Regions from separate parts of the Pseudocitrobacter faecalis genome, predicted to be linked through region 2. Evidence: predicted binding sites of a transcription regulator. Region 2 holds the regulator's gene; the other holds the start of a gene.

Region 1 (15,552 bases), 1.9 Mb from region 2:
CATCGCCTACTACAGTCAGAGCTGTGAAGGAGAAAATACGACCACCTTTAACGGTTTTAGATACGCGGTTTACCGCGATCAGCTTTTCCTGCAGTTCGCCAGCTTGTTTTTCGATGTGAGCCATCTTACACCTCTACCTTAGAACTGAAGGCCAGCTTCACGGGCAGCATCTGCCAGTGCCTGGACACGACCATGATATTGGAACCCGGAACGGTCAAAGGATACATCTTTGATGCCTTTTTCCAGAGCGCGTTCAGCAACAGCTTTACCCACAGCTGCAGCCGCGTCTTTGTTACCGGTGTACTTCAGTTGTTCAGCGATAGCTTTTTCTACAGTAGAAGCAGCTACCAGAACTTCGGAACCGTTCGGTGCAATTACCTGTGCGTAAATATGACGCGGGGTACGATGTACCACCAGGCGAGTTGCGCCCAGCTCCTGGAGCTTGCGGCGTGCGCGGGTCGCACGACGGATACGAGCAGATTTCTTATCCATAGTGTTACCTTACTTCTTCTTAGCCTCTTTGGTACGCACGACTTCGTCGGCGTAACGAACACCCTTGCCTTTATAAGGCTCAGGACGACGGTAGGCGCGCAGATCCGCTGCAACCTGACCGATCACCTGCTTATCAGCGCCTTTCAGCACGATTTCAGTCTGAGTCGGACATTCAGCAGTGATACCCGCAGGCAGCTGATGGTCAACCGGGTGAGAGAAACCTAAAGACAGGTTTACTACATTCCCTTTAACCGCTGCACGATAACCTACACCAACCAGCTGTAGCTTCTTAGTGAAGCCTTCGGTAACACCGATAACCATTGAGTTCAGCAGGGCACGCGCGGTACCAGCCTGAGCCCATCCGTCTACGTAACCATCACGCGGACCGAAGGTCAGTGCATTATCTGCATGTTTAACTTCAACAGCATCGTTGAGAGTACGAGTCAGCTCGCCGTTTTTACCTTTGATCGTAATAACCTGACCGTTGATTTTTACATCAACGCCGGCAGGAACAACGACCGGTGCTTTAGCAACACGAGACATTTTTTCCTCCGATTAGGCTACGTAGCAGATAATTTCGCCACCAAGACCAGCCTGGCGCGCTGCACGATCAGTCATAACACCTTTAGAGGTAGAAACAACTGCGATACCCATGCCGGCCATAACTTTCGGCAGCTCATCTTTACGTTTATAGATGCGCAGACCTGGGCGGCTGACACGCTGAATGCTTTCTACAACAGCTTTACCCTGGAAATACTTGAGAGTCAGTTCCAGTTCCGGCTTGGTGTCGCCTTCAACTTTAAAATCTTCAATAAAACCTTCTTCCTTCAGCACGTTGGCAATTGCCACTTTCAGCTTGGAGGAAGGCATGGTGACCGCAGCTTTGTTCGCGGCCTGACCGTTACGGATACGGGTCAGCATATCCGCGATCGGATCTTGCATGCTCATCTGTCTTTACTCCCGTGATTCAATTGGTAATTACCAGCTAGCCTTTTTCAAGCCTGGTACTTCACCGCGCATAGCGGCTTCACGAAGCTTAATACGGCTCAACCCGAACTTGCCCACATAACCATGCGGACGACCTGTTTGACGGCAGCGGTTACGCTGACGAGACGGGCTGGAATCACGCGGCAGACTCTGCAGCTTCAGAACAGCGTTCCAACGATCTTCATCGGAAGCGTTCACATCAGAGATGATAGCTTTCAGTTCAGCGCGTTTAGCGAAGAATTTATCAGCTAAAGCTACGCGTTTTACTTCGCGTGCTTTCATTGATTGCTTAGCCATTCAGTAACCCTTACTTGCGGAACGGGAAGTCAAAGGCAGCCAGCAGAGCACGGCCTTCTTCGTCAGATTTCGCAGTAGTGGTAATGGTAATATCCAAACCACGCACGCGGTCGACTTTATCGTAGTCGATTTCTGGGAAGATGATCTGCTCACGGACACCCATGCTGTAGTTACCACGGCCATCGAATGACTTAGCGGACAGGCCACGGAAGTCACGGATACGCGGTACAGCAATAGTGATCAGGCGCTCAAAGAACTCCCACATGCGTTCGCCACGCAGAGTTACTTTACAGCCGATCGGATAGCCCTGACGGATTTTGAAGCCTGCAACTGATTTGCGTGCTTTGGTGATCAGCGGTTTTTGACCGGAGATTGCTGCCAGGTCAGCTGCTGCGTTATCCAGCAGTTTCTTGTCAGCGATCGCTTCACCAACACCCATGTTCAGGGTGATCTTCTCGACCCGAGGGACTTGCATGACAGAATTGTAGTTAAACTCAGTCATGAGTTTGTTAACTACTTCGTCTTTGTAGTAATCATGCAGTTTCGCCATCGTACTACTCCAAATTACTTGATAGTTTCGCTGTTAGACTTGAAGAAACGGACTTTTTTGCCGTCTTCGAATCTAAAGCCTACACGGTCGGCCTTGCCGGTTGCCGCATTGAAGATTGCAATGTTAGAGATCTGAATAGCTGCTTCTTTCTCAACAATGCCACCTGGTTGGTTCAGGGCCGGAACCGGCTTCTGATGTTTCTTAACCAGGTTGATACCTTCAACAATGACCTTGCCGGAAGACAGGACATTTTTTACTTTACCGCGTTTACCTTTATCTTTACCGGTTAACACGATAACTTCGTCATCACGACGGATCTTCGCTGCCATGATTCGCTCCTTAGAGTACTTCTGGTGCCAGAGAGATAATTTTCATGAACTTCTCGTTACGAAGTTCACGAGTTACCGGCCCAAAAATACGCGTACCGATAGGCTGCTCGCTGTTATTGTTTAAAATAACGCATGCATTACCATCGAAGCGAATGACAGAACCGTCCGGGCGACGAACACCCTTCTTGGTGCGCACCACTACCGCCTTCAGCACATCACCTTTTTTGACCTTACCACGCGGAATTGCTTCCTTGATGGTGATCTTGATGATGTCGCCTACGCCTGCGTAGCGACGGTGCGAGCCACCCAGAACCTTGATACACATTACGCGACGTGCACCGGAGTTGTCGGCGACGTTCAGCATAGTCTGTTCTTGGATCATTTTAGTGCTCCGCTAATGTCAACTACTACTGAGACCCGAAAGTCAGGCCATTAAAAAGCCCCATATATCGAGGGCGCGGCATTATAACACCACTCTCAAGATATGGGTAGAAAAAATAAACGGCTCATCGCTGAGCCGTTTATTCGTATCGAGAATGCGTACTGTATTACAGAACCGCTTTCTCTACAACGCGAACCAGCGTCCAGGACTTAGTCTTGGACAGCGGACGGCATTCACGGATTTCAACCTTGTCGCCGATACCGCATTCGTTGTTCTCGTCATGTACGTGCAGTTTGGTCGTACGCTTAATGAATTTACCGTAGATCGGGTGTTTCACAAAACGTTCGATAGCAACAACAATGGATTTCTCCATTTTATCGCTAACAACGCGACCTTGCAGAGTACGGATTTTATCGGTCATTACGCACCCGCCTTCTCAGTCAGTAAAGTCTTAACACGTGCAACATCACGACGCACTTGCTTCAGCAGATGAGTCTGTTGCAGCTGGCCACTTGCAGCCTGCATGCGCAGGTTGAACTGCTCACGCAGCAAGTTCAGCAGCTCAGCGTTCAGATCTTCAACGCTTTTTTCACGCAGCTCTTTTGCTTTCATTACATCACCGTCTTAGTTACAAAGGTGGTTTTGATCGGCAGTTTCGCGGCTGCGAGGCCGAATGCTTCACGGGCCAGCTCTTCCGGTACACCGTCCATTTCATACAGGACTTTGCCCGGCTGAATCAAGGCAACCCAATACTCCACGTTACCTTTACCTTTACCCATACGAACTTCAAGAGGCTTCTCGGTAATCGGTTTGTCCGGGAATACACGGATCCAGATTTTACCTTGACGCTTCACTGCACGGGTCATAGCACGACGTGCTGCTTCGATCTGACGTGCAGTCAGACGACCACGGCCAACAGCTTTCAGACCGAAAGTGCCGAAGCTAACATCCGTACCCTGCGCCAGACCGCGGTTACGGCCTTTGTGCACTTTACGGAATTTTGTACGCTTTGGTTGTAACATCAGCGACGCTCCTTATTTACGGCCTTTACGCTGCTGCTTTTTAGGTTGAGCAGCCGGTTCCGGTTGTTCAACAGCAGCCATACCACCCAGGATCTCACCTTTGAAGATCCATACCTTAACGCCGATTACACCGTAAGTGGTGTGCGCTTCAGAGGTGTTGTAGTCGATGTCAGCACGCAGAGTGTGCAGCGGTACACGACCTTCGCGGTACCATTCGGTACGTGCGATTTCCGCGCCGCCCAGACGGCCGCTAACTTCAACTTTGATACCTTTAGCGCCCAGACGCATTGCGTTCTGTACAGCACGCTTCATAGCACGACGGAACATAACACGACGTTCCAGCTGAGAAGTGATGCTGTCAGCAACCAATTTAGCGTCCAGTTCAGGCTTACGAACTTCGGCGATATTGATCTGAGCAGGAACGCCAGCGATATCCGCTACGACCTTGCGCAGTTTTTCTACGTCTTCGCCTTTCTTACCGATAACGATACCCGGGCGAGCAGTGTGAATAGTCACACGGATGCTCTTAGCCGGACGCTCGATAACGATACGAGATACGGACGCTTTTGCCAGTTCCTTCGTCAGGTACTGACGGACTTTAAAATCGCTGTCCAGGTTGTCAGCGAATTCTTTGGTGTTCGCGAACCAGGTAGAGTTCCATGGTTTGACAATACCCAGGCGAATACCATTAGGATGTACTTTCTGACCCATTGCTAGTCTCCAGAGTCTCAGCGATCGGACACAACCACAGTAATGTGGCTGGTGCGCTTCAGGATGCGATCTGCACGACCTTTTGCACGCGGCATAATGCGCTTCATGCTCGGGCCTTCGTCTACGAAAATTTTCGCAACTTTCAGATCGTCAATGTCAGCGCCATCGTTGTGTTCAGCGTTAGCAATGGCAGATTCCAGTACTTTCTTGACCAGTACAGCCGCTTTCTTATTGGTGTAGGTCAGAATATCCAGGGCCTGCGACACTTTCTTACCGCGAATCAGGTCAGCAACAAGGCGAACCTTCTGAGCAGAAGAACGAGCATGGCGATGTTGAGCTAAAGTTTCCATCTCTTCCTCCTACCTTATTTCTTCTTCGCTTTTTTATCAGCAGCGTGGCCGCGATAAGTACGAGTCGGTGCGAATTCACCCAGTTTGTGACCAACCATTTCGTCGGTTACAAAGACTGGAACGTGCTGACGACCATTATGGACAGCGATGGTCAAACCGATCATGTTAGGAAAGATCGTTGAACGACGGGACCAAGTGCGCAGGGGCTTCTTGTCTCCGCTTTCCACCGCTTTCTCTACCTTCTTCAGCAAGTGCAGGTCAATAAAAGGACCTTTCTTGAGAGAACGTGGCATGGCTTATCCTCTAAAATTATTTGCTACGGCGACGTACGATGAATTTATCAGTACGCTTGTTGCTGCGGGTCTTCTTACCTTTGGTCTGCAGGCCCCACGGGGATACCGGGTGCTTACCAAAGTTACGACCTTCACCACCACCATGTGGGTGGTCGACTGGGTTCATCGCAGTACCGCGAACGGTAGGACGAACACCACGCCAGCGTGCAGCACCTGCTTTACCCAGAACGCGCAGCATATGCTCAGCATTGCCAACTTCGCCCAGAGTTGCACGGCAGTCTGCTTCGACTTTACGCATTTCACCAGAACGCAGACGCAGGGTGACATAAGCACCATCACGAGCAACGATCTGAACGTAAGTACCAGCGGAACGTGCCAGCTGACCGCCTTTACCTGGTTTCATTTCTACGTTATGAACGGTAGAACCAACCGGGATATTGCGCATCGGCAGGGTGTTACCTGCTTTGATTGCAGCATCAACGCCAGACTGAATCTGGTCGCCAGCTTTCAGGCCTTTAGGGGCCAGGATGTAACGGCGTTCGCCGTCTTTGTACAGAACCAGCGCGATGTTCGCGGAGCGGTTCGGATCGTACTCAAGACGTTCAACTGTTGCCGGGATACCGTCTTTGTTGCGTTTGAAGTCAACAATACGATAAGCCTGCTTATGGCCACCACCGATGTGACGAGTGGTGATACGGCCATTGTTGTTACGACCACCGGATTTGCTGTTTTTTTCCAGCAACGGAGCAAAAGGTTTGCCCTTGTGCAGCTCAGGGTTAACCACTTTAACTACGTGGCGACGACCCGGAGATGTCGGTTTACATTTAACAACTGCCATTGTATTACTCCTCCGACTTACTCAGCGCCGCCAACGAAGTCCAGATTCTGGCCTTCTTTCAGGGTGACGTAAGCTTTTTTCCAGTCGCTACGACGACCGATACGCTGTCCGTGACGTTTAACTTTCCCTTTAACGACCAGGGTGTTAACGACTTCGACTTCGACTTCAAACAGTTTCTGCACAGCAGCTTTGATTTCTGCTTTGGTCGCGTCTTTAGCAACTTTGAGAACGATGGTGTTAGTTTTTTCCATCGCAGTAGACGCTTTTTCAGAAACGTGCGGTGCGCGCAGCACCTTCAGCAGACGTTCTTCACGAATCATGCCAGCATCTCCTCAACTTGCTTAACAGCATCAGCAGTCATTACGACTTTGTCGAAGGCGATCAGGCTAACCGGGTCGATACCCGTTGCATCGCGAACGTCAACCTTGTGCAGGTTACGTGCTGCGAGGAACAGATTTTCGTCCAGCTCACCGGTGATGATCAGCACATCTTCCAGAGCCATGTCTTTCAGTTTCTGAGCCAGCAGCTTAGTTTTAGGCGCTTCTACAGAGAACTTCTCGACAACGATCAGACGATCCTGACGTACCAGTTCGGACAGAATGCTTTTCAGCGCGCCGCGGTACATCTTTTTGTTAACTTTTTGACTGTGGTCCTGCGGACGCGCAGCGAAGGTTACGCCACCTGAACGCCAGATCGGGCTCTTGATAGAACCTGAACGCGCACGGCCGGTACCTTTCTGGCGCCATGGTTTTTTACCAGAACCAGTTACTTCAGCACGAGTCTTCTGAGCACGAGTACCCTGACGAGCACCAGCTGCATAAGCAACAACAACCTGGTGAACCAGCGCTTCGTTGAAATCACGACCGAAGGTAGTTTCGGAAACAGTCAGCGCGCTCTGCGCGTCTTTCAATACTAATTCCATTGCTATCCCCTTACGCCTTCACAGCTGGTTTAACGATCAGGTCGCTACCGGTTGCACCCGGGACCGCACCTTTCACCAGCAGCAGGTTGCGCTCAGCGTCAACACGTACTACGTCCAGGCTCTGAACAGTTACACGTTCGTTACCCAGCTGACCTGCCATTTTCTTGCCTTTGAACACTTTGCCCGGAGTCTGGTTCTGACCGATAGAACCCGGAACGCGGTGAGACAAGGAGTTACCGTGAGTAGCGTCCTGGGTACGGAAGTTCCAGCGCTTAACGGTACCAGCAAAACCTTTACCTTTAGAGGTACCGGTTACGTCAACTTTTTTAACTTCAGCAAACAGCTCGACGCTGATGTTCTGACCAACAGTGAATTCTTCACCATCTGCCAGACGGAATTCCCACAGGCCGCGACCAGCTTCTACGCCAGCTTTAGCGAAATGGCCAGCTTCCGGCTTGGTTACACGGTTTGCTTTTTTAGCACCGGTGGTAACCTGAATAGCACGATAGCCATCGTTAGCCAGGTCTTTAACCTGAGTAACACGGTTTGCTTCAACTTCGATTACGGTTACTGGGATAGATACGCCATCTTCAGTGAAGATGCGGGTCATACCCACTTTTTTACCGACTAAACCAATCATTGTATCAACCTCTCAATCGCTCGATGACCTGATTAACCCAGGCTGATCTGCACGTCTACACCGGCAGCCAGGTCCAGACGCATCAGAGCATCAACGGTTTTCTCGGTTGGCTCAACGATGTCAACCAGACGCTTGTGAGTGCGAATTTCGTACTGATCGCGCGCGTCTTTGTTAACGTGCGGAGAGATCAGAACGGTAAAGCGCTCTTTGCGGGTCGGCAGCGGGATCGGACCGCGAACCTGCGCACCAGTGCGCTTGGCAGTCTCGACGATTTCCGCGGTTGATTGATCGATCAGACGATGATCAAACGCTTTAAGGCGGATACGGATTCTTTGGTTCTGCATGAGACCAGAGCTCCAATTATTTTATAGACGAAATGATTACTCCTCAAACCCATTACGATTGATGGGAGAGTGTAACCGTTCTTACGTAGCCCCCCAATTGGGGGCATTGTTGATGACCAAAAAGCGCCATCGGGTTCAGATTGAACCGCTGTCAATATTAGACAAGCCCGCGTATTATACGCAAATACCAGCGTGAAGCAAGGGGTGTTTAGAAATTAGTCATGATAATTTGCGGCGCTGCGCGCACTGCGTCCGGTAAATAATGTCATCCATGAAGAAATGCCGGATAACACCTCGCACTGCTGTCTTTTGCCTTTTGCACTCTGAACGCGCCTTCGCCACACTCCTGGCCAGGATAATTTACCGGACGCGAGTATGTCTTATGCCCCCCTGCCCTTTTTCGTTGTCTACACGCTGTTAACTCTGGCGCTTAGCTGGCATGACTGGCGTACCGGCCTCCTGCCTGACCGCCTGACCTGCCCGCTTTTATGGGGTGGCGTGCTTTATCATCTGTGCTTTTATCCTGCACGTTTATCTTTATCATTGTGGGGAGCCATCGGCGGATACATTGCCTTTGCGCTGATTTACTGGGGTTACCGAAGCCTGCGTCACCGGGAAGGATTAGGGTATGGCGATGTGAAATTTCTTGCCGCGCTGGGGGCGTGGCATGGCTGGCAAGCGCTACCGGAACTGATTCTTACTGCCACGTTGTTGGCCCTGATTTTCATCAGCCTGTCAGCGCTTCATCTGCGTGAATGGCAGGCACTAAAAAACCCGCTGCCTTTCGGCCCTTTTCTGGCCGCAGCGGGTTTCATCATATACGGGCTTGGGGTGACTTAGTCTTCGACTTTAATTTGTGACTGCAGATAATTTTGCAGACCAATTTTACCGATCAGATCCAGCTCAGTTTCGAGCCAGTCGATATGATGCTCTTCTTCACTGAGGATATTGATAAGCATATCGCGGCTCACATAGTCGTGAACACTGTCGGTATACGCAATGGCTTCACGTAAATCTTTCGCACCTTCCAGCTCAAGGCGGAGATCCGATTGCAACATCTCTTCCACATCTTCGCCAATTTGCAGTTTGCCAAGATCCTGAAGATTCGGTATCCCCTCGAGAAACAAAATACGCTCGATATATTTATCGGCATGTTTCATCTCATCAATTGATTCGTGGTACTCAATGTCATTGAGGCGCATCAGGCCCCAGTTTTTGAACATTCTCGCGTGGAGAAAGTATTGGTTTATTGCGACAAGCTCGTTTCCCAATAATTTATTGAGATAATTTATAACCTTAACATCACCTTTCATTATGTAGTCCCTCCGCTTCCACTTATTGAAGCGTAGAACGGGCTACAGGGATGTCAAAAAAAGAATAGGGCTCAGGCGATTTCCTGATATTCCGGCATCTGCGTTAATTCATCTTCCATCACTTCGCGGGCCGCACGTACGCACTTACCGCATTGATTTCCAACGGGTATAAATTTGCGTAATTGCTGGAAAGATTGTGGATGAAACTGGCGAACTGCCTGGCGAATTTTTTTATCGCTTACACCGTTACACAAACAAACGTACATAATCACTCCCGCTTAATTTATGAACAGAGTGTAAATGAGAATAGTTATGATTACAATAGCAGATGACAAATGACGCAGCGGGGGCGCATTTTAAAATAAATAAGAAGGCAGGTATCAGACAGCAAAAAGGGCGCCGAAGCGCCCTTTTTAAGCTCAAAACTAATTAATTAATAATTAGCTCATTACTTTAGCAACAACGCCCGCGCCAACGGTACGGCCGCCTTCACGGATTGCGAAACGCAGACCGTCGTCCATCGCGATCGGGTGGATCAGGGTAACAACCATTTTGATGTTGTCGCCCGGCATTACCATCTCTACGCCTTCCGGCAGTTCGATGGTGCCAGTCACGTCAGTAGTACGGAAGTAGAACTGCGGACGGTAGCCTTTGAAGAACGGAGTATGACGGCCGCCTTCATCTTTGGACAGGATATAAACTTCAGATTCGAATTTGGTGTGCGGCTTGATGGAACCCGGCTTAGCCAGTACCTGACCACGTTCGATTTCTTCACGTTTGATACCACGCAGCAGAACACCAACGTTCTCACCCGCACGGCCTTCGTCCAGCAGTTTGCGGAACATTTCAACGCCAGTACAGGTAGACTTAGCAGTCTCTTTGATACCAACGATTTCAACTTCTTCACCAACTTTGATGATACCGCGTTCTACACGACCGGTAACAACGGTACCACGACCGGAGATGGAGAATACGTCTTCGATCGGCAGCAGGAACGGCTTGTCAATCGCACGCTCTGGTTCCGGGATGTAAGAATCCAGGAAGCCAGCCAGTTCGATGATTTTCGCTTCCCACTCTGCTTCGCCTTCCAGCGCTTTCAGAGCAGAACCACGAACGATCGGCGTGTCGTCGCCCGGGAAATCGTACTGAGACAGAAGTTCACGAACTTCCATTTCTACCAGTTCCAGCAGCTCTTCGTCATCAACCATGTCGCATTTGTTCAGGAACACGATGATGTACGGAACGCCTACCTGACGACCCAGCAGGATGTGCTCACGAGTCTGCGGCATCGGGCCGTCAGTCGCAGCAACAACCAGGATCGCGCCGTCCATCTGCGCAGCACCGGTGATCATGTTTTTAACATAGTCGGCGTGGCCCGGGCAGTCTACGTGCGCGTAGTGGCGAGTCGGGGTGTCATATTCAACGTGAGAAGTGTTGATGGTGATACCACGAGCTTTTTCTTCCGGTGCGTTATCGATCTGGTCGAAAGCACGAGCAGCACCGCCGTAGGTTTTAGCCAGTACGGTGGTGATTGCAGCGGTCAGAGTAGTTTTACCGTGGTCGACGTGGCCGATAGTACCAACGTTGACGTGCGGTTTTGTACGTTCAAATTTTTCTTTAGACACGGCTATATTCCTTACTATAGTGCTCTCCCCTTCAGGAGAGAGCACGGGACTTAGGTTTTAACCCCGGGGATTATTTACCACGGGCTTCGATTACGGCCTGAGCAACGTTGTTCGGCGCATCATCATACTTCAGGAATTCCATGGTGTATGATGCACGACCTTTGGTCAGAGAACGCAGCTGAGTTGCATATCCGAACATTTCAGACAGCGGAACTTCAGCGTGGATCTTAACGCCAGTTACTTCAGATTCCTGACCGCGCAGCATACCGCGACGACGGCTCAAGTCACCGATAACATCACCAGTGTTCTCTTCCGGAGTTTCTACTTCAACCTTCATGATAGGCTCAAGCAGAACAGGTTTTGCTTTCTTAAAGCCTTCTTTAAAGGCAATAGAAGCAGCCAGTTTAAACGCCAGTTCAGAGGAGTCAACGTCGTGGTAAGAACCGAAGTGCAGACGAATACCCATGTCTACAACCGGATAACCAGCCAGCGGACCAGACTTCAGCTGCTCCTGGATGCCTTTATCAACGGCCGGGATGTATTCGCCAGGAATTACACCACCTTTGATGTCGTTGATGAACTCGTAACCTTTCGGGTTAGAGCCCGGCTCCAGCGGGTACATGTCGATAACGACGTGACCATACTGACCGCGACCACCAGACTGTTTCGCGTGTTTACCTTCGATATCGGTTACTTTCGCGCGAATCGCTTCGCGGTAAGCAACCTGAGGTTTACCGACGTTCGCTTCAACGTTGAATTCACGTTTCATACGGTCAACGATGATGTCGAGGTGCAGCTCACCCATACCAGCGATGATGGTCTGGTTAGATTCTTCGTCAGTCCATACGCGGAATGACGGGTCTTCTTTAGCCAGACGACCCAGAGCCAGACCCATTTTTTCCTGGTCAGCTTTGGTTTTCGGTTCTACTGCGATGGAGATTACCGGCTCAGGGAATTCCATACGTTCCAGAATGATCGGCGCATCTTGATCACACAGCGTGTCACCAGTGGTTACGTCTTTCAGACCGATTGCAGCAGCGATATCGCCCGCGCGAACTTCTTTGATCTCTTCACGTTTGTTAGCGTGCATCTGAACGATACGACCGAAACGCTCACGTGCAGCTTTCACGGAGTTCAGTACGGTATCACCAGAGTTAACCACACCGGAGTACACACGGAAGAAGGTCAGGTTACCTACGAACGGGTCGGTAGCAATTTTGAACGCCAGAGCAGCGAACGGCTCGTCATCACTTGCGTGACGCTCAGCCGGCGTGTCTTTACCGTCGTCCAGGATACCGTTGATCGCCGGAACATCGATTGGGGATGGCAGGTAATCAATTACCGCATCCAGCATCGCCTGAACACCTTTGTTCTTGAACGCAGAACCACAGGTTACCAGGATGATTTCGTTGTTCAGAACACGCTGACGCAGAGCAGTTTTGATCTCTTCTTCAGTCAGTTCTTCACCACCCAGGTATTTCTCCATCAGCTCTTCAGAAGCTTCAGCAGCGGATTCCAGCAGGTTCTGGTGCCATTCGTTGGCCAGTTCAACCATGTCAGCAGGGATATCTTCGTATTCGAAGGTAACGCCCTGGTCTGCATCGTTCCAGTTGATGGCTTTCATTTTCACCAGGTCAACAACACCGGTGAAATGTTCTTCAGCACCAATTGCCAGCTGCAGCGGAACCGGGTTCGCGCCCAGACGGGTTTTGATCTGACCAACAACTTTCAGGAAGTTAGCGCCCATACGGTCCATTTTGTTAACGAACGCGATGCGCGGAACTTTATATTTGTTAGCCTGACGCCATACGGTTTCAGACTGTGGCTGAACACCACCGACTGCGCAGTAAACCATTACCGCACCATCAAGAACACGCATGGAACGTTCTACTTCGATTGTGAAGTCAACGTGCCCCGGGGTGTCGATGATGTTTACGCGATGCGGTTCATACTGCTTAGCCATACCAGACCAGAATGCAGTAGTCGCTGCGGAAGTGATGGTAATACCACGTTCCTGCTCCTGCTCCATCCAGTCCATGGTAGCGGCGCCGTCATGAACTTCACCGATTTTATGGTTTACACCGGTGTAGAACAGAATACGTTCGGTAGTGGTGGTTTTACCGGCGTCGATGTGCGCACTGATACCGATGTTACGGTAGCGTGCGATGGGTGTTGTACGAGCCATTTGATTCCTCGTTTATCTTTTTAGGCGTTCAGTTAAGTAACCCAAAGCGGGCTGCTTCGCTGAAGCGCCCGCCTGGTGACTAATACTCCGAAGGGATTACCAACGGTAGTGTGCGAACGCCTTGTTGGCTTCGGCCATACGGTGAACGTCTTCACGTTTCTTAACTGCAGTACCTTTGTTCTCTGCAGCATCAGTGAGTTCGTTCGCCAGGCGCAGAGCCATGGATTTATCACCGCGTTTACGAGCAGCTTCAACGATCCAACGCATTGCCAGAGCATTACGGCGGACCGGACGGACTTCAACTGGTACCTGATAAGTAGAACCACCAACGCGGCGAGACTTAACTTCGACAGTCGGGCGCACGTTTTCGAGAGCTACTTCGAAAGCTTCCAGTTCATTTTTACCAGAACGCTGAGCCAGGGTCTCCAGCGCGCTGTATACGATAGTTTCTGCAGTAGATTTTTTACCATCTACCATCAGGATATTTACAAATTTAGCCAGCAGTTCTGATCCGAACTTAGGATCCGGCAGGATTTTACGCTGACCAATGACGCGACGACGTGGCATGGAAATACTCCGTTGTTAATTCAGGATTGTCCAAAACTCAAAGAGTTTAGTTTGACATTAATTTAAAACGTTTGGCCTTACTTAACGGAGAACCATTAAGCCTTAGGACGCTTCACGCCATACTTGGAGCGAGCTTGCTTACGGTCTTTAACGCCGGAGCAGTCAAGCGCACCACGAACGGTGTGGTAACGAACACCCGGAAGGTCTTTTACACGACCGCCACGGATCAGGATCACGGAGTGCTCCTGCAGGTTATGACCTTCACCACCGATGTAGGAGGTCACTTCAAAACCGTTAGTCAGACGAACACGGCAAACTTTACGCAGTGCGGAGTTCGGTTTTTTAGGAGTGGTAGTATATACACGAGTACATACGCCACGTTTCTGCGGGCAGGCTTCCAGTGCAGGCACGTTGCTTTTTGCAACTTTGCGAGCACGTGGTTTGCGAACCAGCTGGTTAACTGTTGCCATTAAATAGCTCCTGGTTTTAGCTTTTGCTTCGTAAACACGTAATAAATCGCCTCATATAATATGAGGACGCAGAATTTTAGGGCGGTGTCGAAAAGGTGTCAAGAAATATACAACAACCTGGCATCTACCAGGCCATCTGAGACGCATGTTTTACCGCCAGCCTGACGAAGTCAGTATAGCTAACCCTGACGACACTGTTCGAAATTTGACCACATAGCCCACGCGCTTCAACATCTTCTTGCAGCACGTGAAGGGATATGGGGGCGGAACGGAGGATATCAAGAAAGCGGCTGCCTTCAATTGCAGCCACCACGCCATCAGCACGAAGCAGCAAATCATCCCCCTCTTTCAGCACGCGCATCAGCGCGTTCATGTCCGTATGCCAGGGAGAAATACTTAAGGTATGCAGCATAGACGCCTCAGAAGCGGAGAATCACATCATAGCCATCAAGCTGCTGACGGAGCGCATCAGGCTCCAGCAACTCGACATCGGTGACAAAGGTCGTGGACGCACCTAAGCCGCGCTCCCGCAGCGACGCCGCGCACATCCAGACATTCTCAATATCGTAGAGCGACATCAGCTTAAAGGTCGCGATGTAATCGCGCGCCAGCACCGCTGACGGCTTTTGCTCGTTCAGTAGCTGAAACACCCCGTCGCCAATGAAAAATACACCGAGGTCTTCGCTTAATGCGGAGGCGGCCAGCAGGGCATCAAGCCCTTCACGGCCAGAAGCGCTCCCGTGCGGCGCCGTCGAAAAAATAAAAGCGACACGTTTCATCAGAACTGCACCATGCGATCGCAGGTCAGCGAAGCTTGCGCCAGCGCCCCCAGCCCGCTCAGAGAGAAGCCCGGCTGAAGATTAAAACCTGGCAGCGACAGATTTTTCGCTTCGGTTTCGTCCGTCACACCGCGACGTAATGCCGCCGCCACGCAAATATGCAGCTCGACACCCTGTTCATCATGCAGCCTCTGCCAGCCACGCACCACGTCAAACTCATCGCTGGCAGGTGCTGTAAGCTGATTGGCGTTGTAGACGCCCTCGCGATAAAAGAACACGCAGGCAAGCTCGTGACCTTCGCTCAGCACCGCCTGCGCAAACTGCAGCGCACTGCTGGCATGTTGCGTTCCGTAAGCCGGGCCGGTCACCATGATGGCAAAACGCATTACTTATCTTGCCCCACAAAGTCGCCGCTCTTGAACTGGCGGATGTAGAGATACACCGTGTGTTTGGAGA
Region 2 (15,552 bases):
GAATATAAGGCCCCATGGCATATCGAAATGGATAATTTCTACCAGAACGATAAACGCACGAAAGTCGATTATCTGCACTCCATCGGTATGAAATATGACTTCAAAAATGACCTGGTGCTGGAAGCGGCATTTGGTCAGGCAGAAGGCTATGTCGATCAGTACTTCGCCAAAGCCAGCTACAAATTTGATATCGCCGGTAGCCCGCTGTCTACCAGCTATCAGTTCTACGGTACCCGCGATAAAGTCGATGATCGCTCTGTAAACGATATTTACGATGGCACCGCGTGGTTGCAGGCGCTGACCTTCGGTTACAAAGTGGGGCAGGTTGACCTGCGCCTGGAAGGGACATGGGTTAAGGCTGAAGGCCAGCAGGGCTACTTCCTGCAGCGTATGACACCAACCTACGCCTCCTCAAATGGTCGTCTGGATATCTGGTGGGATAACCGTTCTGACTTCAACGCCAACGGCGAAAAAGCGGTGTTCTTTGGTGCAATGTATGACCTGAAGAACTGGAACCTGCCGGGCTGGGCAGTGGGGGCATCATACGTTTATGCCTGGGACGCCAAACCGTCTACCTGGCAGATCAACCCGGATGCATACTACGACAAAAACAGAACCATCGAAGAGTCTTCTTACAGCTTCGACGTGGCGTATACCGTACAGGAAGGCCGCGCGAAAGGCACGCTGTTCAAACTGCACTTCACCCAGTACGACAACCACTCCGATATCCCGAGCTGGGGCGGCGGTTACGGCAACATCTTCCAGGATGAGCGTGACGTGAAATTCATGGTTATCGCACCGTTCACCATCTTCTGATAAGTACTCAGGCGGGCCGCAGAGCCCGCCGTGTCGTATAAGGCTAATAACATGAAAAAAATGATGATGATGACCGCGCTTGTCGCGGCGCTGGCGGGCTGCGCGCAGTCTGAAGCACCCAAAGAAGATACCCGTTTAAAAGAAGCGTATAGCGCCTGTATCAATACCGCCGAGGGCTCGCCGGAAAAAATTGAGGCCTGCCAGCAGGTGCTGAACGTGCTGAAGCAAGAGAAGGCGCATCAGCAGTTTGCCAATCAGGAGACCATACGGGTAAGTGATTATCAGGCGTGTATTCTGGCGCGAAAAACCGGTAACGATCAGGCCGTGAAGAAAGATTGCGGTTTAATCTGGCAGGAAATTCGCAGCAACAATACCGCAAAATAAATCGACGAGACAGGTTTTTACGGGCGGAAGAAAATCGCCGCCCGTTTTTCTCTTAGAGTCTATTTTCTGCCGTCTGATAATCCCGGCTGAGGCGAACAAACAGCATCGCCGTGGCGGCAAGCCCGCACAAGGCGGCGCACATGAGCCACCATCCAGGGGCGCTCTTATCGCCAGTCAACTGAACTAATGCCGTTGAAATAACCGGCGTGAGGCCACCAAAAATGGCGGTAGCGAGACTGAAAGCAAGTGAAAAGCCAACTGTTCGGACATAGACCGGCATCACTTCGGTGAGTGCGGCGACCATTGCACCATTATACATACCGAAGAAAAATGAAAACCAGAGTAATACCAACGTCATACGCGTAAAATCAGGTGCCACAGTCAACCACTGCATTACGGGCCAGGTAGTGAACAACGCCAGTAATGTAATGCCCATCAATACGGGACGACGTCCAATCTTGTCAGATATCGCGCCGCCAATGGGCAACCAGATAAAATTCGATATACCAACTATCATGGTGACGATCAGACTGTCACGCGCACTGAGATTCAGTACCGCCCGGCCATACGTTGGCGTATAGACAGTGATGAAATAAAACGTCGTTGTTGTCATTGCGACCAACAGTGTGCCGGCAGTAATGATTCGCCAGTTTTTCGCGATCGTTGTAAAAATTTCTTTGGTATCCGGGCGATGCTTACGATGTAAAAACGCCTCGGTCTCCTGAAGCGAACGGCGCAGAACGAATATAAGAGGAATGATCATACAGCCAATAAAGAACGGAATTCGCCAGCCCCACTCTGAAATGGCATCGTGCCCCAGTGTTGCATTCAGGGCGTAGCCAATCAGTGCCGCAAAAACGATGGCAACCTGCTGGCTGGCGGATTGCCAACTGGTATAGAAGCCTTTATTACCCGGCGTGGCTATCTCTGAGAGATAAACCGAGACACCACCCAATTCCACACCTGCGGAGAATCCTTGCAACAAGCGTCCAATCAGCACCAGAACCGGTGCAAGTACACCGATTGTCTGATACCCCGGAACCAGCGCGATAAGTAATGTACCGCAGCCCATGATCGCGAGCGTAACCATCAGCCCTTTGCGCCGGCCAATTCGGTCTATATAGGCACCCAATACAATAGCGCCGATTGGCCGCATCATGAAACCTGAGCCGAAAACCGCAAAGGTCAGCATGAGCGCAGCAAACTCACTTTCCGCCGGGAAAAAGGTTTTCGCGATATACGTGGCGTAAAAGCCGAACAGAAAGAAGTCAAACTGTTCGAGAAAATTACCGCTTGTGACTCTGAGGATGGCGCCGAACGTGCCGGCGCGTGAGGTAGGTTGTGTCATTGGGTCTGCTCTCCAGTGTCTTCATCTTGTTTTTATAGAGGTAAGCGTTTGTGGGTTAGTCGCCAGCGACTCCCGCCTGTATTCCGCGTCGCTTCTCAATAGCCCACTTGAGTAAAGACGCGCACCGGTAAAATCCGTGGGCAAATTTTCCATAGGGTAGGGTTAAAAAAAGCGCCATTACGACCCCGAGATGGATGGCAAGCAGGATCCCCATCCACGTCGTATCTCTTACCGCCAGCAGCCCTAGGCCTGTGAGGCTGGTGAGTAATAACAGCATGATGAATCCTCGATCCATCGGCTTTTGTCGCGGATCGCCATGCAAAGGTGAGCGGCGAAAATTCAGCCACAGTAACCCTGCCGGGCCGATAAGCAGTCCCAGCCCGCCAAGGGTGCCGAGTATGACCGGCGCACTAAAGAAGGGGTAGGGGGCTTCCCAACCGGCAATATAGTGATAAGCCGTGGCGACAAGCGTGGCGGCAAAACAGAGCATAAATCCGTAAAAAGTGAAGTGATGAAAGCGACGGCGCAGCAATGTAAAGGCATCGTCTGCTTCGTTGCAGCCTTTGCCATGGCCGCCATCAAGATATTTCAGGGTGAGGGCGTCGTGAGAGGCTTTCGCGATATCTCTGACGTGCGGAGCGCCCGGTGTGATTTCTCGCCAGAAACGTATGATTCCCGCCATGAGTAACGCTACCGCTATGGCAAAAACCGAACCAAACATCCACGCCAGCAAATTATGGGGAAAGATTTGATAAAAATCGCCGGCAAGCGGAGGGTGTGTAAGCTGCCCCTTCAATGCCATCGCGAGAAGTAAAAAGAGTACCAGACCGAAAGCCAGGGCCAGAGTTACGGTCAGCCCGGCCCGACGATAGAGTGCTCCGAACGCAGCAGGTTGCGCATAATGTTGATAGGTCTCCAGGCGCACTTCCGCCATGGCTTTTGGCACATTGATAGCAAATTCATGGGGTGGCGCATACTGACAAGCGTGCAGGCAGGCACCGCAGTTGTGACATAGGTTAGCAAGATAGTTGATATCCGCTTTGCCGAACGCCAGCCGCTGGGTCATCGCCGGAAATACCGCGCAAAAACCTTCACAATAGCGGCAGGCATTACACACCTGCATCACCCGTTCAACTTCTGCTTCAGGTTCGGTCAGTATTTTCGCCTCAATAATGAGTTTCTCAAGCTGCTTCATTGCGCACCTCCCGTTTTGCCGCCAGCGCGGCTTCTTTCCCTGCGATGCGCCCGAAAGTTGTCCCGATGGACATGCCGACGCCTGCGGTATACCCCTTACCCAACACATTTCCGGCCATCATTTCCCCTGCGACAAACAGATTCCGGCTTGGGCGCCCGGCAAAATGAACCGCCGCACGATCGTTAACCCGAAGCCCAAGATAGGTAAAAGTGATCCCGGGTCTGAGGGCGTAGCCATAATAGGGGGGCGTGTCGATTGGCCGCGCCCAATGCGATTTTGGTGGCATAAGATTTTCGGTGGCACAGTTGTCGAGCGTGGTGTGATCAAATTGTCCTTGCTGGCATGCCTGGTTGTATTGGGTCACTGTCCTGGCAAAACGGGTCGCGTCAAGGCCCAGTTGACGGGCGAGTTCTTCTAACGTGTTCGCCTGAGCTCCGGGAAAAACAGGGGGCATAAAATGGCCGATCGCTTTACTGTCGATAATGGAATAACCAATCTGCCCAGGCTGTTGAGCGACCAGACGCCCCCAAATGGCATAACGTTTCGGCCAGAAATCTTCACCCTCGTCATAGAAACGTTGCGCGTCGCGGCTGACGACGATGCCCAACGATACACAATCAACACGCGTACAAATGCCGCCGTCGTAAAGTGGCGCACGGGCATCAATCGCTACGCAGTGGGATTGGGAGGGATCGCCGATGATATCCGCGCCGCTATCCATCATAAATTTGAGCAGTACACCCTGGTTAAACCGTGTCCCGCGGATCAGAAAGTTGTCGGCAGGCCATTCTCCTCGCGCGTTTTCCCCCCATGCTTCGCGCAGCCATTCGCGATTGGATTCAAAACCTCCAGCGGCAAGCACGCAAGATCTGGCTTCAATTCGCTCGTCTCCTGCCAGTGCGGCAACGAATTCTCCGTCCTGAAGCTCCAGAGCCTGCACAGGCGTGTCATAACGTATTTCCACGCCCAGATTTTCGGCGCTGCGATAGTAGGCGTTGACGAGGGCTTTGCCTCCGCCCATGAAAAAGGCATTCGTGCGGGCGACGTGCAACGCGCCGGAAAGGGGCGGCTGAAAGTTAACGCCATGCCGACGCATCCAGTCGCGGCATTCGGATGACGTACGGATCACCAGTCGGGCCAACGCTTCGTTGGTGTTACCTTCCGTGACGCGAAGCAGATCTTGCCAGAATTCCTCTTCGGGATAGCTCTCTACCAGAACGTCCTGTGGCGCGTCATGCATGCAGCGTAAATTACGCGTGTGTTGCGAATTTCCTCCGCGCCACTGGCGGGGTGCCGCTTCCAGCATGAGCACCGAAGCACCCGCTTCGCGAGCCGTCAGGGCGGCGCATAAGGCGGCATTTCCGCCGCCGATCACCAGAACATCAACCATCTTCAACCTCATTACACTTTAACTTTTTGTTAAATTTGTAATTGAAATGTACATGGCTAATTTGCAAGAGCGCTATGCTGGGTTGCTAAACAGGGGTTTAGTTAAGGTAAAGCGTTGCGCCCGGCCACTCTCCTTCCTGAACGAGTTCACGCATGACTTTGGTGAGTACGACGCGGGTGGCAAGGCCTGCGGGGGTCAATTCATTATCCGATAAACTGACCAGAAAGTTGGGGCGGCTAAGTATAGGATTGTGGATCGGGATCACTCTCAAGACTTCATTATCAAGATGCGAAACGGCAGCGCCAGGCTGAAGCGTGGCCCCCAGACCGTTTCGCACGGCCTGCATTAACAAGGCAAGACCATCAATCTCTGAGACGATATCAAGATGTATGGCGTGTTCCCTGGCCATTGTTTCTAATCTCCCACGCAGTCCGTGGCCCAGGCTCGGCATAATGAGGGGGATACCAGACAGCTGTATCGGTGATAGCGTGTCATCGGCAATGTTATCAAGCAGGGTATGGTGGGCAATGAGAAACAGTCGCTCTTCCAGGATAGGCCTGGCGCTCCAGCGAACGATTTTTTCCTTTTGAAAGACAATGGCTAAATCAATCTGACGGGTATTTATCATTCGCTCCAGATTGCCGGAAAGGCTTTCGACAACATGCAGACGCACGTCGGGGTAGCTTTCACGCATGGCTTTCATGAAGGGGATACCGAGAATAGAGGCGGTACTGGGTGCCATGCCTACGCTGACGTGTCCGGAAAGGCGTGCTTCTCTGGCGGCGAGAATCGCATCATCGGCATGGCGGATAGCCAGTTGTGCCTGTGAGAAAAAAGCTAAACCCGCATGGGTCGGCGTCACACCGCGTGACGTCCGCTGCAACAGACGAATGGCGAGATCGTTTTCCAGTCGGGTCATCTGCTGGCTAAGTGCCGAAACGCCAATATTCAGATCGAGGGCCGCACTACCCATGCTGCCGGTTTCGACAATGCGGACAAAATAGCGTAACTGGCGAAGCTCCATCTCACTCTCCAAAAGGTGGGGGATTTTACATTAAAGCAACATTAGCGGAGAGGGAAGTGAGAAAAAGGAAGTACACACCAATAAAAAAGCCAACCCGAAGGTTGGCTTTACAGAATCCTGAAGATAATTACTTCTCTACGCCATCGTGCGCGTGTTCATCTTCGCGGCAGTCACCTTCAGCGCAGTGACCATACAGGTACAGGCTGTGGTTGGTTAAGCGGATCCCGTGTTTCGCAGCGATTTCACGCTGGCGGGCTTCGATGGAATCATCGCTGAATTCGATAACTTTGCCGCAGTCGAGGCAAATGAGGTGATCGTGATGGTGTTGCTGAGTCAGTTCGAAAACGGACTTGCCACCTTCAAAATTATGGCGTGTAACGATGCCAGCGTCATCAAACTGATTGAGAACGCGATAGACGGTCGCCAGACCAATCTCTTCACCCATGTCGATCAGGCGTTTGTATAAGTCTTCCGCACTGACATGGTGATTGTCTGGTTCCTGAAGCACTTCCAGGATTTTTAACCGGGGAAGTGTGACTTTCAGGCCAGCCTTCTTTAATGCGGTATTGTTGTCAGTCATGCGGAATCTGTCCTGTTGCTAAACGATTGACTTCCAAACGCGGAAGTAACACAGAGAGTGCACCGAGTGTAATGCGTCTCATTATAGAATGACGCCTTCTAAATGAAAACAGCAAGACCTGGGCGAATAAAGATATCGAAAACGAGGCTTGACCTGCAAACTCGCTAAATTCAGAAGATATTGTACAGATTTACGCTCAAAAGTTAAAAAATTGTAGCTATTATTTTGATTGCTTCTACCTATTAATGCGGCGCGATTTAACAATCACGCCGCATTAAACATCAGGCGTTTTTAATCTCTTCCAGATGCAGCTCTTCAGAAATCTGTTTAACCCATTTTTCTACACGTTCAGCGGTCAGTTCCGGCTGACGGTCTTCATCGATAGCCAGACCCACGAAGTGATTGTCATCGGCCAGGCCTTTAGAGGCTTCGAAGTGGTAACCGGCCGTTGGCCAGTGGCCGACGATGGTCGCACCGCGCGGTTCAATGATGTCGCGGATAGTACCCAGCGCATCACAGAAGTATTCCGCGTAGTCTTCCTGGTCGCCGCAGCCGAACAGTGCAACAAGTTTGTCATTGAAATCAATTTCTTCCAGAGTCGGGAAGAAATCGTCCCAGTCGCACTGGGCTTCACCGTAATACCAGGTCGGAATACCTAACAGCAGAATGTCGAATGCAGCCAGGTCTTCTTTGCTGCTCTTGGCAATGTCATGCACGTCGGCAACGTCTTTACCAAGCTGTTTCTGAATCATTTTTGCAATATTTTCGGTATTGCCGGTGTCGCTACCAAAGAAAATGCCAACGATTGCCATGAGTTAAATAACCTCTTGAAACTTAATGATATGGTGGTGGCGTATTGCCCACAGATAAGGGCAATCATAGCAGAACAGAGAAGGGTGCGGAATCAGCAATCGTACCGGACTGCACACTCTGCTACATGAAAGCGGGATTTTACGTAATTTTCAGAGCTTTTCCTGCGCGCGGAGCACGGCTAACTGGCTCATCAGAATCTCTTCGATAAGCTCGCTGCGACTCATATCGCGCGCGGTTGCCAGTTCGTTCAGGGCATCTACCGCGTCGTTATTGAGTTTCAGTTCGACGCGCTTCAGACCGCGAACTTTATCGCGTTTTAATTGATTACGCTTATTGATGCGCAGCTGTTCGTCACGCGAAAGCGGATTGGTTTTGGGTCTTCCCGGCCGACGCTCATTTGCGAACAAATCAATTGTCGTGCGGTCCGTTTGTTCTTTTGCCATGATTCAGAGTGACTTCGGGGAAACAAGCTACCGGGAAACGCCCGGTGCAGACAGCGCGCAATCATACATCAGTGCAACCGACACGCCAACGACCACGGCCATAATGGCGCGCGGTCGTTGAGTTTTTAATCAGTCTGCTAAATAACGGCGGATGGCGCGCAGTACCGCGTCCGGTTTTTCAGCATGCACCCAGTGACCGGCACCAGCGATAACATGTGCACGCGCCTGCGGAAATTGCGAGAGCAGGTCGTCACGGTAAGCTTCGGTAACGTAAGGCGAATTCCCCCCGGGAATAAACAGTGCCGGCTGATCCCACGCCGGAATCGTCTCCCAGCCGACGATGTGCGGGTATTGATCCCACAGCACCGGCACATTAAAGCGCCACTCGCCGTCAACAAATGACTTCAGCAGAAACTGAATCACGCCTTCTTCGGCTAAAAATTCGCGCATGACGGTTGCGGCCTGCTGGCGTGAGGAGACGCCCGCGCGGGTGACGGCGTTAATCGCCGCAAAAATCTCATCGTGGCGACGCACATGATAGTCCACCGGCGCGATATCAATAGCGACCAGATGCTCGATACGTTCCGGGGCCAGGGCGGTCAGGGCCATCACCGCTTTACCGCCCATCGAGTGACCAATCACCGTGGCTTTCTCAATGTTGTGGGCGTCGAGGGTATCCAGTAAGTCTTGCGCCATCGCCGGGTAGTTCATCTCATCTGCTCGCGGCGAAAGACCGTGGTTACGCATATCGACTTGCAGGATATCGTGGTCGGTCACCAGGTCGCGTGCCAGCACGCCGAGGTTATCAAGGCTGCCAAAAAGGCCGTGAACGAGCATGATGGGGGAATTATTGTGCAGGTTTTGTGCAGATTGCGCTCGGGTATTCAATTTCATAGCAAAGTTCTTTTTTTCGCTCTGTCGGGTTAGGGTATTATGTTGGACATTCTCACATTCAGGGGCAAGATACGATTTTTATCCCATTTTTGCCGCTATCCTGGTATGACGCTATCCGCTGTTGGGTTTTGAACATATAATCCCAGCAACTTGTATTCAGAAAAATTATTGCACTGGATTAAGATGAAAACGATCGAAGTTGATGACGAACTCTATCGCTATATTGCCGCCCACACACTGCACATTGGCGAGAGCGCATCCGACATTTTACGGCGAATGCTGAAGTTTTCCGCCGCATCACAACCTGTTGTTGCTGCTCCGGTTGCCAAAGCTGAAGTCGCGCCTGCTCAGGTTGCTCCAGTTGCCGAGGTAAAACCGGTTAAAACCGCGAAAGACAAAGTTCGTGCTATGCGTGAACTGCTGCTCTCTGACGAATATGCCGAGCAGAAAAAAGCCGTCAATCGCTTTATGCTGATCCTGACGACGCTCTACAAACTGGATAACAACGCGTTTGCCGAAGCGACGGAATCGCTTCATGGGCGCACGCGTGTCTACTTTGCCGCCAACGAGCAAACCCTGCTGAAAAACGGTAATCAGACTAAACCGAAACAGGTACCGGAAACCCCATATTGGGTAATCACGAATACCAATACCGGTCGTAAATGCAGTATGGTGGAACACATCATGCAAACCATGCAGTTCCCCGCTGAATTAATCGAAAAGGTATGCGGCACAATCTAACCCTTGCATAAGAAGGATCAAGCAATGGCAATCCATAACCGTGCGGGCCAGCCTGCACAACAGAGTGATTTGATTAACGTCGCCCAACTGACCTCTCAGTACTATGTGCTGAAACCGGAAGTGGGTAACGCAGAGCATGCAGTGAAGTTCGGTACTTCCGGACACCGTGGCAGCGCGGCGCGCCAGAGTTTCAATGAACCTCATATTCTGGCGATCGCGCAGGCTATCGCCGAAGATCGTGCGAAAAACGGCATTACCGGCCCTTGCTTCGTCGGTAAAGATACCCACGCGCTCTCTGAACCGGCGTTTATCTCGGTGCTCGAAGTGCTGGCGGCAAACGGTGTGGATGTCATTGTGCAGGAAAATAACGGCTTTACGCCGACGCCTGCGGTGTCAAACGCCATTCTGGTTCACAACAAAAAAGGTGGCCCACTGGCAGACGGTATCGTGATTACGCCGTCTCACAACCCCCCGGAAGACGGTGGTATCAAATACAATCCGCCTAACGGTGGCCCGGCCGATACTAACGTCACCAAAGTGGTGGAAGATCGCGCCAATGCGCTGCTGGCCGATGGCCTGAAAGGCGTGAAACGTATTTCTCTGGATGCCGCGCTGGCGTCCGGCCATGTGAAAGAGAGGGATCTGGTACAACCCTTCATCGAAGGGCTGGCGGATATCGTCGATATGGCGGCTATCCAGAAAGCGGGCCTGACGCTGGGCGTCGATCCGCTGGGCGGTTCCGGTATCGAATACTGGAAACGTATCGGTGAACACTACAACCTGAACCTGACCATTGTTAACGACCAGGTTGACCAGACTTTCCGCTTTATGCATCTCGACAAAGATGGCGCCATCCGTATGGACTGCTCCTCCGAGTGCGCAATGGCGGGCCTGCTGGCGCTGCGCGACAAGTTTGACCTCGCGTTCGCCAACGACCCGGACTACGACCGTCACGGTATCGTCACGCCTGCGGGTCTGATGAACCCGAATCACTATCTGGCGGTTGCCATCAACTATCTGTTCCAGCATCGTCCGCAGTGGGGCAAAGATGTCGCCGTGGGCAAAACACTGGTCTCTTCGGCGATGATCGACCGTGTGGTGAACGATCTGGGCCGTAAGCTGGTGGAAGTGCCGGTGGGCTTCAAATGGTTTGTTGATGGCCTGTTTGACGGCAGCTTCGGCTTTGGCGGCGAAGAGAGTGCCGGGGCATCGTTCCTGCGCTTCGACGGCACGCCGTGGTCGACTGATAAAGACGGCATCATCATGTGCTTGCTGGCTGCGGAAATCACCGCCGTCACCGGCAAAAACCCGCAAGAGCATTACAACGAGCTGGCTAAACGCTTCGGCGCGCCAAGCTACAACCGTTTGCAAGCGGGCGCGACTTCTGCACAGAAAGCGGCGCTGTCAAAACTCTCTCCAGAGATGGTGAGCGCCAGCACGCTGGCAGGCGACCCTATCACCGCACGTCTGACGGCTGCACCGGGTAATGGCGCATCTATCGGCGGTCTTAAAGTGATGACCGATAACGGCTGGTTTGCCGCGCGTCCGTCAGGCACGGAAGACGCATATAAAATCTACTGCGAGAGCTTCCTGGGTGAAGAGCATCGCAAGCAGATTGAGAAAGAAGCGGTTGAGATTGTTAGTGAAGTGCTGAAAAACGCGTAATCTGATCGATTGTGAAAAAGGAGCCGAAAGGCTCCTTTTTTACTGGCGTGTCGCGCAGGTTAACTCTCTTTAATCACGTAACACCACACCGCTTTGCGGCCTTCATGCTCCTGAATATAAACGCCCTGTAATTCCGGTGCGAAGCCCGGCAGCAGGTTGATACCTTCCTCCAGCGCGGCGAAATAGCGAAGCACCGCACCGCCCCAGATCTCACCAGGAACGACGCACAAGACGCCCGGTGGGTAAGGGAGGGCGCCTTCAGCCGCAATGCGTCCTTCAGCATTACGCAGAGAAACCAAATCAACCTGACCACGCAGGTAGGCATAGTTGGCCTCCTGAGGGCTCATAACAACACGGGGCAGATGTGCTTTGCGGAACATCTCTTTTTGCAGCTGTTTAACGTTATTACGCGCATACAGATCATGCATCTCCTGACACAGCTGGCGCAGAGTGTATCCGGCGTAACGTTGTTGGTGCTGTTTGTACAGGCACGGTAAAACCTCAGCAAGAGGAGCATCTTCTTCGAGCAATTGTTCAAACCGTCCCAGCAACGCAACCAGTTGTTGCAGTTTGGGCAAGTCTTCTGCTGGCGTCAGGAGGAACAAAATCGAGTTCAGATCGCATTTTTCCGGCACAATATGATTTTCGCGCAAGAAATTGGCAAGAATCGTAGCGGGGACGCCAAACGCTTCATACTCGCCGGTTTGTGTGTTGATACCCGGCGTGGTGAGCAGCAGTTTGCAAGGGTCAACAAAGTACTGATGATCCGCATAGCCTTCAAAGGCATGCCAGCGTTCACCTGGCACAAACTGGAAGAAACGCAGGTCGTTGGCAATAACGTCGGTATCCCAGCTTTCCCACGGCTTACTGTCAATGGTCGTCGGTACAAACGGGCGAATGTGGCGGCAGCGGCTAAGGATAAGTTTGCGGGCTTCAACACCATTCTTCACGCAATCCATCCACATCTTTTTACCGCTCTCGCCTTTATGCATCTGCGCGTTGACGTCCAGTGCCGCAAACAGCGGATAGAACGGGCTGGTGGAGGCATGTATCATAAATGCGTTGTTCAAACGCTTATGGGGAACGTAGCGCGATTGCCCTTTGATGTGGCTGTCTTTTTTGTGGATCTGAGACGTTTGCGAGAAGCCGGCCTGCTGTTTATGGACAGACTGAGTCACCAGAATACCCGGATCGTTTTCGTTGAGTTCCAGTAGCAGTGGCGAGCAGTCAGCCATCATCGGAATAAATTGTTCGTAGCCAACCCACGCTGAGTCAAAGAGAATGTAGTCGCAGAGTCCGCCAATCTTATCGACCACCTGACGTGCATTGTAGATGGTGCCATCGTAAGTCCCGAGTTGAATAATTGCCAGGCGGAAGGGGCGTTTTTCCTGCGCACGTGCTGGCGCCACTTCGGCGATCAATTCACGCAGATAACGCTCTTCAAAGCAGTGGGCATCAATGCCGCCAATAAAGCCGTAAGGATTACGCGTAGTTTCAAGATACACCGGCGTTGCACCTGCTTGCAGCAGTGCGCCATGGTGATTTGATTTGTGGTTGTTACGGTCGAAAAGCACCAGATCGCCCGGCGTCAGAAGTGCGTTGAGCACGACTTTATTTGATGAGGACGTGCCATTCAGAACGAAATAGGTTTTGTCAGCATTGAACACTTTTGCGGCATGCTGCTGCGCGGTGCAGGGGGCACCTTCATGAATGAGCAGATCGCCCATTGCGACATCCGCGTTACACAAGTCTGAGCGAAAAAGCGTTTCACCAAAATAGTCGACAAACTGATTTCCCGCAGGATGACGGCGAAAGAATTGCCCGCCCTGGTGCCCAGGGCAATCGAAGGCGCTATTCCCTTGCTCAACGTAATCGACGAGCGCGTGGAAAAAAGGTGGCAGTAGCTGGCTTTCATATTTCTGTGCGGCAGTTTCCAGCTGTCGGCCCTGATATTCTGCCGCTTCTGGTTTCTCTGAGAAAATAGCGGTAATAGATGCCAAATATTTCTCATTAATGTTTTGCTCTGATGCAAGAGTAACAAAAATGGGTATTGAATATCCGGTGGTATGAATACGCTTTAATACAGTATCGTTCAGTTCAGCATAACTCAGTACAATGGCGGCGACGTCAACAAAGTTTGTCGTGTCGAGTGATGTGAACTCTCGGGTAGTGATGAATGCTTGCGGGCAGGCCTTGCCCATGGCAATTTTTAATTTTTTCATGATGTCCTTCTGCCTGATAACGATATTTTGGCAAGTTAACAACTTGCCTGTTCCCTGAAGATGATCACGACGTCGCAGATTAACTGTCGGTTGGATGTTAGCAATAATTAATCTCTGGGGGCACGATGAAAATAGCGTTTTTTTGTGACGCTGCTCGATAAAAAAGAATAAAGAGAGACGAGATAATTCCATGAGATTATTCCATGGAATTATCTCGTGGAATATATTTGAAGGTTTATTTGTATGACAGGGAAATAACTATTGAGTTAAAGCATAAATCGATAGCCAATTCCCGTTTCGGTTAAAAAGTGGCGAGGCCGTGCCGGGTCAACTTCCAGTTTCTGCCGAATATGGCCCATATAAATGCGCAAATAATGACTGTGTTCCACCGCATTCGGCCCCCAGACGTGATTCAGCAATTGACGCTGGGTCAGCACCTTCCCCGGGTTATTGAGCAGTTCCGCGAGCAGGCGAAATTCAATAGGGGTGAGATGCACTTCTTCACCACTGCGCACAATGCGTCGAGCGGCGAGATCCACCTGCACATCAGAGAATGTCAGCACCGGATCATTAGGCTGGGAACTGGCGTGGCGGCGTAGCGCGACGCGCAAACGGGCCTGTAACTCGCCAATGCCAAAGGGCTTGCTGAGATAATCATCCGCGCCCGCATCCAGCGCAGCGATTTTGTCATGTTCTTCACTGCGTGCGGAAAGGACAATGACCGGCGTGGCGCTCCACTGGCGGAAGTCGCGGATAAAATCGATACCGTCGCCGTCGGGCAAGCCGAGGTCAAGGATCACCAGATCGGGTTTGCGGGTCGCCGCTTCCAGCAACCCACGTTGTAACGTTTGAGCATCAAACACGCGTAGCCCTTCGGCTTCCAGCGCGGTGCGCAGAAAACGGCGAATGGCTTGTTCATCTTCAACAATCAGAACGCTGGTCACATATCCTCATGAAATTCTTCAAGTTCCGGTGGAGACTCCAGCGGAAGTGTAACACGAAAACAGGCACCGCCTTCAGGACGATTGCTGGCTGACAGCGTGCCGCCATGAATATCGACAATGGCCCGGCAAATCGCCAGCCCCAGCCCGACGCCGGGAATGGCGGATTCTTTATTCCCGCGGGAGAATTTATCAAAAATTCGCGTTTCTTGCCCCGGCGCGATGCCCGGCCCGTAATCCCAGATATCAAGGCGCAGTTGATGATTTTGCTCGCTGGCATTAATGCCTATCTGAGCCTGCGGCCCGGCGTACTTAACCGCGTTTTCCAGCAGATTAATCAGAACGCGCTCAAAGAGCGGGCCATCGACGTGAATAAGCATCAGCGGGTCGGGAAGCGACAGCGCAATCTGCTGCCCGTTAAGGCCGGGCTCCAGCATGCGCAACGCGCTGCCAATCACTTCTTCCAGCGTCAACCACTCTTTCTTAAGATTAAAGCCGCCAGACTGAATACGCGCCATATCCAGCAAATTATTTACCAGACGTGTCGTGTTTAACACGTGCTGGCGAATTTCGTTTGCCTGCGGCGCGTACGGCGAGCCGCTGCTGGCGAGATCGAGGGTCAGAATTTCCGCCTGACCAAACAATACTGTCAGCGGCGTGCGTAAATCATGGGAAAGCGCCGCCAGCAGCGAGTTGCGTAAACTTTCCCGTTCGCTGGCAAAACGTGCCTGTTCTTCACTGGCGGTCAGCGCCAGCCGTTCCAGTGCGTTGGCGGCCAGCAAAGTGAAGGTCTCCAGCAAACGTTGCTGCTCGGGGATCATCAACTGGCGCAAGTTAAGCGGTTCGACCACCACCAGCCCCAGCGTTTTGCTGGCGCTTTTTAGCGGCAGGATTTGGTACGGCACGCCGGGCAGCGTGTCTGTGCCCGCGCCTGCCGGTTGGCCTTTATCAAAGCTCCAGCGGGCGATAGCGTCATCCCACGGCGTCAGGCCATCCTGCGGCGTGAACGGTGTGAGCTTATCATCCTCGTCGGGAAGCAGCACCTGGCTGCGGGCATGGAAAGTTGACTGAATATACTGCTCGCAGGTGCGGGCGA

Evidence for each region. Region 2 encodes Fur, which represses iron uptake genes when iron is present. Its sites were predicted from a motif close to ATAATAATGAGAACNACTATCAA; they were not measured.
Region 1: a site for Fur is predicted at 9,771-9,793, ahead of bfd (bacterioferritin-associated ferredoxin). Genes of this name have one in related genera too.

The regions. Positions count from the first base shown of each region.
Region 1 is NZ_CBDDNJ010000002.1:4,874,283-4,889,834, reverse strand. Features, by position in the region: gene rpsE (30S ribosomal protein S5) at 1-124, opposite strand, end outside; gene rplR (50S ribosomal protein L18) at 139-492, opposite strand; gene rplF (50S ribosomal protein L6) at 502-1,035, opposite strand; gene rpsH (30S ribosomal protein S8) at 1,048-1,440, opposite strand; gene rpsN (30S ribosomal protein S14) at 1,471-1,776, opposite strand; gene rplE (50S ribosomal protein L5) at 1,787-2,326, opposite strand; gene rplX (50S ribosomal protein L24) at 2,341-2,655, opposite strand; gene rplN (50S ribosomal protein L14) at 2,666-3,037, opposite strand; gene rpsQ (30S ribosomal protein S17) at 3,204-3,458, opposite strand; gene rpmC (50S ribosomal protein L29) at 3,458-3,649, opposite strand; gene rplP (50S ribosomal protein L16) at 3,649-4,059, opposite strand; gene rpsC (30S ribosomal protein S3) at 4,072-4,770, opposite strand; gene rplV (50S ribosomal protein L22) at 4,788-5,120, opposite strand; gene rpsS (30S ribosomal protein S19) at 5,135-5,413, opposite strand; gene rplB (50S ribosomal protein L2) at 5,430-6,251, opposite strand; gene rplW (50S ribosomal protein L23) at 6,269-6,571, opposite strand; gene rplD (50S ribosomal protein L4) at 6,568-7,173, opposite strand; gene rplC (50S ribosomal protein L3) at 7,184-7,813, opposite strand; gene rpsJ (30S ribosomal protein S10) at 7,846-8,157, opposite strand; gene ACOXYR_RS23465 (prepilin peptidase) at 8,533-8,997, shown strand; gene bfr (bacterioferritin) at 8,994-9,470, opposite strand; gene bfd (bacterioferritin-associated ferredoxin) at 9,542-9,736, opposite strand; gene tuf (elongation factor Tu) at 9,911-11,095, opposite strand; gene fusA (elongation factor G) at 11,166-13,280, opposite strand; gene rpsG (30S ribosomal protein S7) at 13,377-13,847, opposite strand; gene rpsL (30S ribosomal protein S12) at 13,943-14,317, opposite strand; gene tusB (sulfurtransferase complex subunit TusB) at 14,442-14,729, opposite strand; gene tusC (sulfurtransferase complex subunit TusC) at 14,737-15,096, opposite strand; gene tusD (sulfurtransferase complex subunit TusD) at 15,096-15,482, opposite strand; gene ACOXYR_RS23415 (helix-turn-helix transcriptional regulator) at 15,482-15,552, opposite strand, start outside.
Region 2 is NZ_CBDDNJ010000002.1:2,981,053-2,996,604, reverse strand. Features, by position in the region: gene chiP (chitoporin ChiP) at 1-816, shown strand, start outside; gene chiQ (ChiQ/YbfN family lipoprotein) at 868-1,200, shown strand; gene tcuC (MFS transporter) at 1,253-2,548, opposite strand; gene tcuB (tricarballylate utilization 4Fe-4S protein TcuB) at 2,604-3,743, opposite strand; gene tcuA (FAD-dependent tricarballylate dehydrogenase TcuA) at 3,730-5,133, opposite strand; gene tcuR (tricarballylate utilization LysR family transcriptional regulator TcuR) at 5,231-6,157, opposite strand; gene fur (ferric iron uptake transcriptional regulator) at 6,285-6,737, opposite strand; gene fldA (flavodoxin FldA) at 7,019-7,549, opposite strand; gene ybfE (LexA regulated protein) at 7,700-7,993, opposite strand; gene ybfF (esterase) at 8,123-8,887, opposite strand; gene seqA (replication initiation negative regulator SeqA) at 9,071-9,628, shown strand; gene pgm (phosphoglucomutase (alpha-D-glucose-1,6-bisphosphate-dependent)) at 9,653-11,293, shown strand; gene speF (ornithine decarboxylase SpeF) at 11,353-13,515, opposite strand; gene kdpE (two-component system response regulator KdpE) at 13,782-14,459, opposite strand; gene kdpD (two-component system sensor histidine kinase KdpD) at 14,456-15,552, opposite strand, start outside.